DNA from 3 places in the Alteromonas sp. MmMcT2-2 genome. Region 2 is predicted to be linked to each of the others. Evidence: predicted binding sites of a transcription regulator. Region 2 holds the regulator's gene; each other region holds the start of a gene.
What was found. Region 2 encodes FliA, which starts transcription of late flagellar genes. Its sites were predicted from a motif close to CTAAAGNTNNNNNNNNNNNNGCCGATA; they were not measured.
Positions count from the first base shown of each region.

Region 1 (3,284 bases), on a different contig from region 2:
TCTTTTTCAACATGGCGCGTGGCTAATGGTCGCGTTTTACCAAAAGCTCGCTAAACGCAATTAAACTGTCAGTATTGTAGGGTAAACGCGCCAATGCTTGAAGTGCATTATCGTGAAGCATTTCTAATTCTTGTTTAGCGCCTGTAATACCAAGTTTGGCTGGAAAGGTATTTTTCCCTAACGCTTCGTCTGACCCCGCGGGCTTACCTAATTTTTCGCTACTGCCTTCCACATCTAAAATATCGTCTTGAACTTGGAAAGCTAGCCCAATATCCGCGGCATAAGCCATTAAGTCAATTTTAGTTTGAGGCAGTAAGCCTTCACTAACAATGGCGACCATTTCTACGCAGGCTTTTAACAATGCACCGGTTTTCAATCTATGCAGCTGTTTTAGTTCTTCTAGCGAGATGGTTTTGCCGGTGCTGGCTAAATCGATAGCTTGCCCACCGCACATACCTATATAACCCGCACTTTTCGCAAGTACAGACAGTAACTGGCTACGCTTTGTTTCAGCATACGTGCTTAATGGCGCATCAGCTAACACTGTAAATGCAAGTGCCTGCAGCGCATCGCCAGCTAAAATAGCGGTAGCCTCATCAAAGGCAATATGGCAGGTTGGCATACCGCGGCGCAAGTCGTCGTCGTCCATGGCTGGTAAATCGTCGTGGACTAACGAGTAGGCGTGCACACATTCAATGGCCATACTAATAGCCATTTGGTCTTTTTTGGGCACGTCTAGGGTGTTACCTACTACTTGAACAAGTAGTGGCCGCATCCGTTTACCGCCAGCAAGTAAGGCGTGACGCATTGCGTCTTTCAAGCGCGGCGCGTAATCGGGTAATTCGTCAATTAATGTAAGAAGAGATGCATCAGTTTGCTGTTTAACTTGCTGATGCAAAGCAGAAAAATTCATAGATTGCCTGTTAGTTAAAAATGAACGATTTATGGCTGTTCACTTTCAGGAAGAGGGTGGAGCGTTTCTTCGCCTTGTTCACTGAGCAGTATCTTTACTTTTTGCTCGGCGTTTTCAAGAGATTGTTGGCCTTGGCGGGAAAGTGCTATACCGCGCTCAAATTTTTCTAGTGCTTTATTAAGAGGCAGATCACCGCTTTCCATTTCGTTAACGATAGCTTCTAGTTCTGATAAAGTTTCTTCAAAAGACGCTGATGCTTTTTCTGTCGTCATAAAAACACTCAATATAGTGGCCAAAATACGTATACCGCGCACATTAACCGAGGGTTGCACAAGGGTCAAATGGTTTGTCCGTATATCGCCTATATCACAGTAACATAGCTTTTTTTTCATCCAGTTCAAAAGGCAACATACAAGCAAATTGTGCTATATTCGATGCAGGGTTCACTAACCTTTCAGAAGTAACCGTGTTATTTACTGTGAAGGAAAAAGTAAGGCGCTGAAAAAAGCGCTAGGTATTTTAGTTTAGAAAAAAGACAAAGCTGCGCTTTTGCATAGAACCTACTTCATAATAAACAAATAAATGTGATATTTTTCAATAATGTCGTTTTAGTATTTCTATCTTTTGCCGATAGGGTATTTGTACACTAACAGCACTGACTGCGCATAAATGGGGAAGAGTGAGTGGATTTAGCAACCGTCATAGGTATGTTGGGCGCCATTGGTTTCATAGTTATGGCTATGATTCTGGGCGGCAGCTTGGGCATGTTCATCGACGTGCAATCAATACTTATTGTATTCGGGGGAACACTATTTGTTGTCCTATCTCAGTTTACGTTGGGCCAATTCTTCAGTGCGGGTAAAGTTGCTGGCAAAGCATTCATGTTCAAAATTGAAACGCCTGAAGAGCTTATCGAGAAGATTGTTGAAATGGCAGACGCTGCGCGAAAAGGCGGGTTTCTGGCACTAGAAGAAGCGGAAATTTCAAATGAGTTCATGCAAAAAGGTGTGGACATGCTGGTTGACGGCCACGACATTGAAGTGGTGAGAGAAACGTTAGCTAAAGATATTTCTATGACAACGGAAAGGCATGAGTTCGGCGCTTCTATATTTAAAGGAATGGGTGACGTAGCGCCTGCGATGGGTATGATTGGTACTTTGATCGGTCTGGTTGCCATGCTTTCAAACATGGATGACCCTAAAGCCATCGGCCCTGCCATGGCGGTAGCGCTATTAACCACGCTTTATGGTGCCTTTTTTGCCAACGTCGTGTGTTTGCCAATTGCCTTTAAACTGGCGGTAAGAGCTGGAGAAGAGAAGTTAAACCAGAGTCTTGTTCTTGACGGTATTGTGGGTATAGCCGACGGCCAGAACCCACGTGTTATCGAAGGGGTATTAAAGAACTACCTTGCGGCGAGTAAACGCGGAAGCGCAGAGGAAGAGTAATGGCCGAAGAAGAATGCCCAAAATGTCCCCCCGAGGGGCTTCCAGCCTGGATGGGAACCTTCGCAGACCTGATGTCGTTGCTTATGTGCTTCTTTGTACTGCTACTTTCGTTTTCGGAAATGGACGTACTGAAGTTTAAACAAATTGCGGGCTCTATGAAGTTTGCTTTTGGTGTGCAAAATAAAATTGAAGTAAAAGATATTCCAAAGGGTACCAGTGTTATTGCAATGGAGTTTCGACCTGGCAAGCCTGACCCTACGCCTATTGAGTCCATTCAGCAGCAAACCAACGAAATGACCCAACAAATGCTGGAATTTCAGGCTGGTAACGAAGACTCTGCCGGCGGAAGGCAGAAGCAGCGCGGCGAGCAGCGTGGCGGACAATCTCAACAAACGGCTACTGAGTCGTCTTCATCGGCTGAGCAAAGCACCGATCAGTCGCAAATGGCTGAACTGATGAAAAAAGTAGCGCAGCAATTAGAAAAACAAATTCTAGATGGTTCGGTGGAAATGGAATCGTTGGGTCAGCAGTTAACCATTCGAATTCGTGAGAACGGTTCCTTCTCGGCGGGCTCAGCCTTTTTGCAGCCCCAATTCCAACCGGTGTTGAGAAAAATCGGTACGCTGTTGGCGGATGTGCCTGGAGAAATCGAAATTTCAGGGCACAGTGACGGTCAGCATATTGCTAATGAACTCTATCGTTCTAATTGGGACTTGTCAGCGCAGCGCGCTGTAGCGGTCGCTGAAGCCATGCGGACCGCGCCAGGGTTTGACGAAAGTCGTATGTCGGTAGTGGGTAAGGCAGATACCGATCCAATTGTAGAAAATGCCACTACACCTTCAGACCGAGCGCAAAATCGTCGCGTTGAAATTAATATTAATCAGGGTAAGCCAATGCTGTCTAAGCCTATATCAGTTGTAGATGAG
Region 1 is NZ_JAKRFA010000013.1:70,826-74,109, forward strand. Features, by position in the region: gene MHM99_RS09970 (farnesyl diphosphate synthase) at 23-913, opposite strand; gene xseB (exodeoxyribonuclease VII small subunit) at 943-1,185, opposite strand; gene pomA (flagellar motor protein PomA) at 1,597-2,358, shown strand; gene MHM99_RS09985 (flagellar motor protein MotB) at 2,358-3,284, shown strand, end outside.
Region 1: a site for FliA is predicted at 1,520-1,546, ahead of pomA (flagellar motor protein PomA). Genes of this name have one in related genera too.

Region 2 (3,284 bases):
TAAGTCTTGATAACCTTGAGCCATCAATACTTCTGTAAGTAACTGTGTAAGTTTAGCTGACTGTGCCGAACCTTCTTCCAACAATTCGTCTAAGTCTGCGCATAAAGCCTTGAATTCACCCAACTCTATTTGGCGATTCATCAGCTTCTTCCACTCAGGCATAACCTTTTCGATGCGCGCCGACAGCATTTCAGCTATAGGCATGCTCGCTTCAACGGCATCCATAGTAGTATTAGCAGCTTTTTCAGTTTCTTCAATTACGTAGGTTAGGCGGGATTGTGCATCGGGAATATCATCGGTCGCGAGATTTTTAATGCGGTCGTCTATTTGGAAATTATTCAGCGCGTCATGGAGCTGACGCGTCAGTTTCCCTACTTCAGCAAATAACTCAACGTTTTCTTTCATTGAGGCCGCTTCTAGTAGGGCATTGGCTGAAGCGTTGTCACCCTCTTCAAGGTAGGTGACAAGCTGTTTTGCTTCTTCCAACGAAATTGGAACGTTTACATTCGTTGACATCCAGTAAACCTCATTTCTCTGGTGAGCGTCTGGATCAACCTAAACGTTCGAATATTTTATCTAATTTTTCTTTAAGTGTTGCTGCAGTGAACGGCTTAACAACGTAGCCATTAACACCTGCTTGCGCGGCGGCAACAATTTGCTCTTTCTTCGCTTCAGCAGTAACCATAAGTACTGGTAGGTGCTTGAGCTTGTCATCGGCTCTAATCGCGCGAAGCAAGTCAATACCCTGCATTCCAGGCATGTTCCAATCGGTAACTACGAAATCGAAATCACCTTGCTGCAACATAGGCAATGCAGTACTTCCGTCATCCGCTTCCTGGATGTTGGAAAAACCCAAATCTTTAAGTAGGTTTTTGATGATACGTCTCATGGTAGAAAAATCATCGACCACGAGAATTTTCATGCTTTTGTCCAAAATAGCCTCCAGTGAGGGGTTAATTGTTATTAATTTCTATTCTTCGTCAGCTTGCCACGACTTCATTCGTGATTTGAGTTTTAACATGGCCTGACTGTGAATTTGACTGACTCTCGATTCACTTACATCAAGAACCTCACCAATTTCTCTTAGGTTCAGCTCTTCATCATAATACAGCGAAAGTACAATCGCTTCTCTTTCAGGTAATGTCGTAATTGCATGGGCAAGCGCTTTTTGGAAAGCGCCTTGCATCAAATCTTCCAGTGGTGCGTCGCTACCTCGATTTTGCTCTGTCGAAATAACATCTTCTGACACACCTAAATCTTCAATACCTACCAGCTTTCCGGCATTTACTTCATTAAGCATTTGGTGATAGTCCTGCAAGCTTACATTAAGCTTATCAGCAATATCAGAATCTCTAGCATCTCGGCCTGTTTCGCTTTCTACTTGCGAAATTGCTTCAGTGATCGCTCGGCCATTTCGGTGGACTGAACGCGGTGTCCAATCCCCTTTGCGAATTTCATCTAGCATAGCACCGCGAATGCGAATACCGGCAAACGTTTCAAAGCTGGCTCCTTTTGAACCATCAAAGTTTCGCGCGGCTTCTAATAATCCAATCATGCCTGATTGAATTAAATCGTTTACAAGAACACTAGCAGGCAATCGCGCTATCAAGTGATGCGCTATACGCTTAACCAATGGCGCATGTCTTTCGACTAACTGCGCTTTATCGGTTTGTTGTTGATACGCGGCTGCCTTGCTGTTCAACGCTGACTTCCTACGGCTTTTTCTGCGACTAATTGTTCAATGAAAAACTCTAAATGGCCACCTGGCTGCGCTGGAATAGGCCATGTTAAGGCTTTACTTGCCAACTGTGTTATTGCAACGGCTGCCGGTGAACCTGGGTAAGCATCGACAATGGCTGTTTGTTTACGCACTGCTTTACGAATGTTCTCGTCAAACGGTACAGTCGCCACTAATTCTAGTGCAACATCTAAAAAACGCCCTGTCACTTTGCTTAATTTACTAAATAGCTCTTGGCCTTCTCGCACGTCGCGCACCATATTAGCCACAACTTTGAAGCGGAAAACACCGTGCTCTCTATTCAGAATTTTTATCAATGCATACGCATCTGTCAATGAAGTAGGCTCGTCACACACAACGACCATGATGTCTTGTGAGGCTTTTGAAAAGCTCAACACCATGTCTGAAATACCTGCCGCTGTATCAACGATAAGTACGTCAATTTGCGAGCGTAGCTCACTAAATGCACGAATTAGGCCCGCGTGTTGCGTTGGCGACAATTCTGCCATCGACTGCGTACCTGATGTGGCAGGGGCAATCTTTATTCCGTGCGGACCGGTCACTAATACTTCATCAAGTGTACATTCGCCGGAAAGCACGTGGGATAAGTTTTTCTCAACACGCAAACCTAACATAACGTCTACGTTAGCAAGACCGAGGTCCGCATCGAGAACCATTACACGTTTACCTTGCTTCGCCATGGCGATAGCGGTGTTCAATGTAATGTTTGTTTTACCTACGCCACCTTTGCCACCGGTGACGGCGATTACTTTGATTAACCGTGATTGCTTCATTTTTCTTAAGCTACTCGCTTGGTCGTCAATCATACTGCCTATGCTGTTTTAATTGCGTTGTTACCACTAGTATGATTCAAACCGTACTTTTTATAAAGCTTTGCAGCAGCGGAAACCAAAGATTTCGCTTCTGCAATCTTAATGTCTTCAGGTACTTTTTGACCATCGGTGACATAACTAACCGGTAATTGGTATTCAACCGCTGCACTAAGCACCTCTCCTAAAGAGTAGCACTCATCTAACTTCGTGAAAATACAGCCACTTAGTTCAATATCATCATACGCTTGAATGATTCTCTGCAAAGCAGGATATTGCGTATTTGCTTGCGCTACCAAATATTTCTTAACATTTGGCATTTGTCCGTTATCAAACTGCTTAATTTGTTTAATTAATCGACTGTCTCTTTGACTAAATCCAGCCGTATCAATCAATACTAGTCGCTTATGACGAAGTTGGAATAATAAATCCGCAAGTTCTTCACTAGTCTGCGCTTTTCTCACCGTGCAGCCAATAATCTTTCCGTATGTTGCTAGCTGCTCATAGGCGGCAATTCTATACGTATCGATGGTGATCATCGCAACCGACTCTGCACCGTATTTCTGCGCATAGCGGGCAGCAAGTTTCGCAACGGTAGTTGTTTTACCGGTACCTGTTGGTCCTACTAATGCAACAGCACCTTGTGCGCTAAGTATATCGTTTCCTGTCACATTTATGCGATTAGCCAATAGGTTAAGAAGATATACCCATGCATC
Region 2 is NZ_JAKRFA010000007.1:102,109-105,392, forward strand. Features, by position in the region: gene MHM99_RS06420 (protein phosphatase CheZ) at 1-516, opposite strand, end outside; gene cheY (chemotaxis response regulator CheY) at 551-934, opposite strand; gene MHM99_RS06430 (RNA polymerase sigma factor FliA) at 971-1,702, opposite strand; gene MHM99_RS06435 (MinD/ParA family protein) at 1,699-2,565, opposite strand; gene flhF (flagellar biosynthesis protein FlhF) at 2,571-3,284, opposite strand, start outside.

Region 3 (3,284 bases), on a different contig from region 2:
CGTCAGGCAAGGCGGCGGATAGCCTCTGGAGGCGGCGTAATACATACTTCTGTTGAAACCTTCATGGAATTTATTGCGGCAAATACAAACGTATTTCGTTTATTACTACGAGAGCATACTGGTACGTCGTCGGCTTATCGGTTGGCAGTATTTAGAGAGATTCAACACTTCATCGACGAGTTGACCGACTACATTATTGAACAGCAGGGCGTAGAATACGCATGCGCGCAGCTTCAAGCTGATGCTATGGTAAGGCTCGTATTCAGTGCTGGGGCAGAGGCATTAGAAGCAGACGATAAACTTCGCCGAGAAATCGGTGAGAGAGTGAAAGCGCAGCTTCGCTTCGTTCAACTAGGTGCAACGCAAAAAAGCGTATAATTGAATTAGTGGTTTAAGTCCACATCGTTTGCTCTAATCAAAGCCACCTTATTTTAATACGTCTTCATAGGCCTTTGTGACTCCAAAGGCCTTGTCAATTTGTACCAAAACTAGCTTTTGCGTGTAAGTAAAACGCCAGCCTCAATGTGATGAGTAAACGGGAATTGATCGAATAATGCCGATTGAGCAACGTCGTGAGTTTCACTCAAAAGCTCAAGGTTTTGCGCCAACGTTTCAGGGTTACACGAGATATACACGATATTATCGTAATCCTGAATCATTCTAAGCGAGTCTTCATCTAACCCAGCTCTTGGTGGGTCAACCAATACAGTTGTGAAATTATATGTACTCAGATCAATGCCTTCTAAGCGACTAAACGTACGTTCACCTTTCATAGCCTGAGTGAATTCTTCAGCGGCGAGTCTTACGATCTTCACATTGTTGAGCTGATTTTGTTCAATATTAAACTGCGCAGCTTGTACAGAGGGCTTGGCTATTTCGGTCCCCACAACATTATCGAAGTGAAGCGCTAGCGGCAGTGAGAAGTTACCTGCACCGCAATACATCTCCAGTAAATCGCCAGAGAGCGGCTTTACGCAATCTAGTGCCCATTCAATCATGCTACAGTTCACTTCGGCATTGGGCTGAGTGAAGCTATTTTCGATATGCTTAAATATGAATTCTTTGCCATTAACGGGTAAGCGCTCAATAACAAAATCGTTGTCGATAATAAGCTTTTGTTTTCTCGCACGGCCGATGATGTTTACTTTCGGAAAGTGAGCCTCGAGTTTCGCCTTTAATTCTTTTGCAGCCTCTTGCCACTTCTCATCTAGTTGACGATGGTATAAAAGGCTGATGACAAGCTCGCCAGATAGTGCAGAAAGATAATCGATTTGAAAAAGCTTCTTTCTTAGCACTTCATTTGGTCTTACTTCTTCAAGCAACAGCGCCATAGCATCGTTTATTGCTTTACAAGCAGGAGGAAAGCTATCTACGCGGTACTTTTCTTTTGTTTCCTGGTTGAACATGATGTGAAACAAATCATCGCCTTCATGCCATACTCTAAATTCGGCGCGCATACGGTAGTGCGTTGGTTGCGATGGGAATACGGACAAGTCAGGCGCATTGAACGGAGAAAGTAACGCAGTAAGACGTTCTAATTTTTCGTCCAACTGAGCTTGATAGCGTTGTTGTTCGGTCGCGGTCATAAAATTCTCCATTCAATGTTAAGGTCGCGAATTGTAGTCCCTTATAAAATAACTGCAACAAGCGCTATCTACTTCTACGTTATTACTAAGAATGTCCCAGAAAAAAAGCTGTATTAAAATTAAACAATGCTGATTCTTTGCCGATAATAAGATTGAGGATAGTGAGGATCAAATTATGAACGTGGGTCAAATTAAGGCTTTTATGGGCGACCAAAAGGTTGATCAAAAAGCAGATCAAAAGGCATCAGTTCACCCGAACGAAATGTTGAAAAAGCAGTTACAGCAAGACGGATTGCAGCAAGCGGCTGAGTTTTCGAAACAACAAGCGGCATCAGTATCTGTTTCAAGTAGCCAAACTAGCATTGGTTTACGAGTGGTTAGCAGTAGCCTTAACCAAGCATTGGAAATAGATGGCCAAAAGCCGCAAGAAACTAAAGAGAAGAATATCGAAGATAAGTCGAACAGTTTGTTCGACTTTGAAAAAGTCGCCAGAAACGTACTTAAGTTCGTAGGTGGCGTTATTAGAGGTGCGGCAAACGGTGGCGCTAGCGAAGAAAAGCTCAATGGCTTATTTAGCCAAGCGAGAGAAGGCGTAAGCCGAGGGTTCGCGATGGCAGAAAAAGATCTCGCTGGTTTTATGAATGAAGAGATTGAGCAAGGGATGACAAAAAGCCGCGATCTCATCGATACAGGAATAAACGATCTGGAAACTGACATATTTGGTCGCCAGCAGCCGAACGCTGTAACGCTTTCGTCCTTAAACGCGGTAGCTGCATCGGATGAGAAAAGCGGAAGCTTGCTGATTCGAACTAAAGATGGCGACGAAGTGAGTTTTAGTTTTGAGAGTCTTCGCTCGTTCCAAGCATCTCAACAACTTAATTTCCAAGCACAGGCATCTCAGGAGCAATCAGGCGGTAGTGACGAGCAAGGTGAAAACAATTTTTCAGCGTCATACCAACAACAAACTTCGTACCAATACTATGAGCGAAGCGGTATTAGCTTTTCATTAAAAGGCGAGCTTGATGAAGATGAGTTAGAGTCGATAGCTGATTTAGTTGGTCAAGTTCAGGATCTCGCCGACACCTTTTACAGTGGTGACATCGACAAAGCATTTGAAGAAGCGTTAAGTTTAGGCTTTGACGATAAAGAGTTAGTTGGCTACGCGTTACAGTTAAATAGAACAACACAGACCGAAGTGCTAAAGACGTATGAGAACATCCAACATTACAATGAAGACAAAAGCGATAATTCGAAGTTTGGAAATGTGGTTAGCCCTATAGCGCAATATCTAGAAAAGATGATGGATACTTTTGCTAATGCCGAAAGTACGTTAGAAAGTAACGAAGACTATAATACCTTAATAGGTGGGTTGATTAATGAGATCAAAGACGTGCAGGTGCCAGATCTTGTATCTGCTATAAATAGGTTTCACGCTTTTAATCAAACGTTACTTAATGGACTTCCTCAATCTGCTGAGACAAGTGAATAAATTAACTATTTACTAATATAAAAGCCCGGTAGCGAAAGCTAACCGGGCTTTTTTATAGCCTATAAACCGTACTCACAAAATTATGCGTGTTCGACTTTGTCCTTTGCAGGGCGAACTTTTAGGGTTCGCTCCTGGAAGATTGAGTCGTTAGTTTTATCGATAACGCTGTTTAAGTCGTCAGTTACAACTTCGATAAAACCGTATCCTTT
Region 3 is NZ_JAKRFA010000046.1:822-4,105, reverse strand. Features, by position in the region: gene fabR (HTH-type transcriptional repressor FabR) at 1-378, shown strand, start outside; gene trmA (tRNA (uridine(54)-C5)-methyltransferase TrmA) at 489-1,586, opposite strand; gene MHM99_RS18000 (DUF5610 domain-containing protein) at 1,762-3,075, shown strand; gene MHM99_RS17995 (RNA-binding protein) at 3,156-3,284, opposite strand, start outside.
Region 3: a site for FliA is predicted at 1,706-1,732, ahead of MHM99_RS18000 (DUF5610 domain-containing protein). Genes of this name have one in related genera too.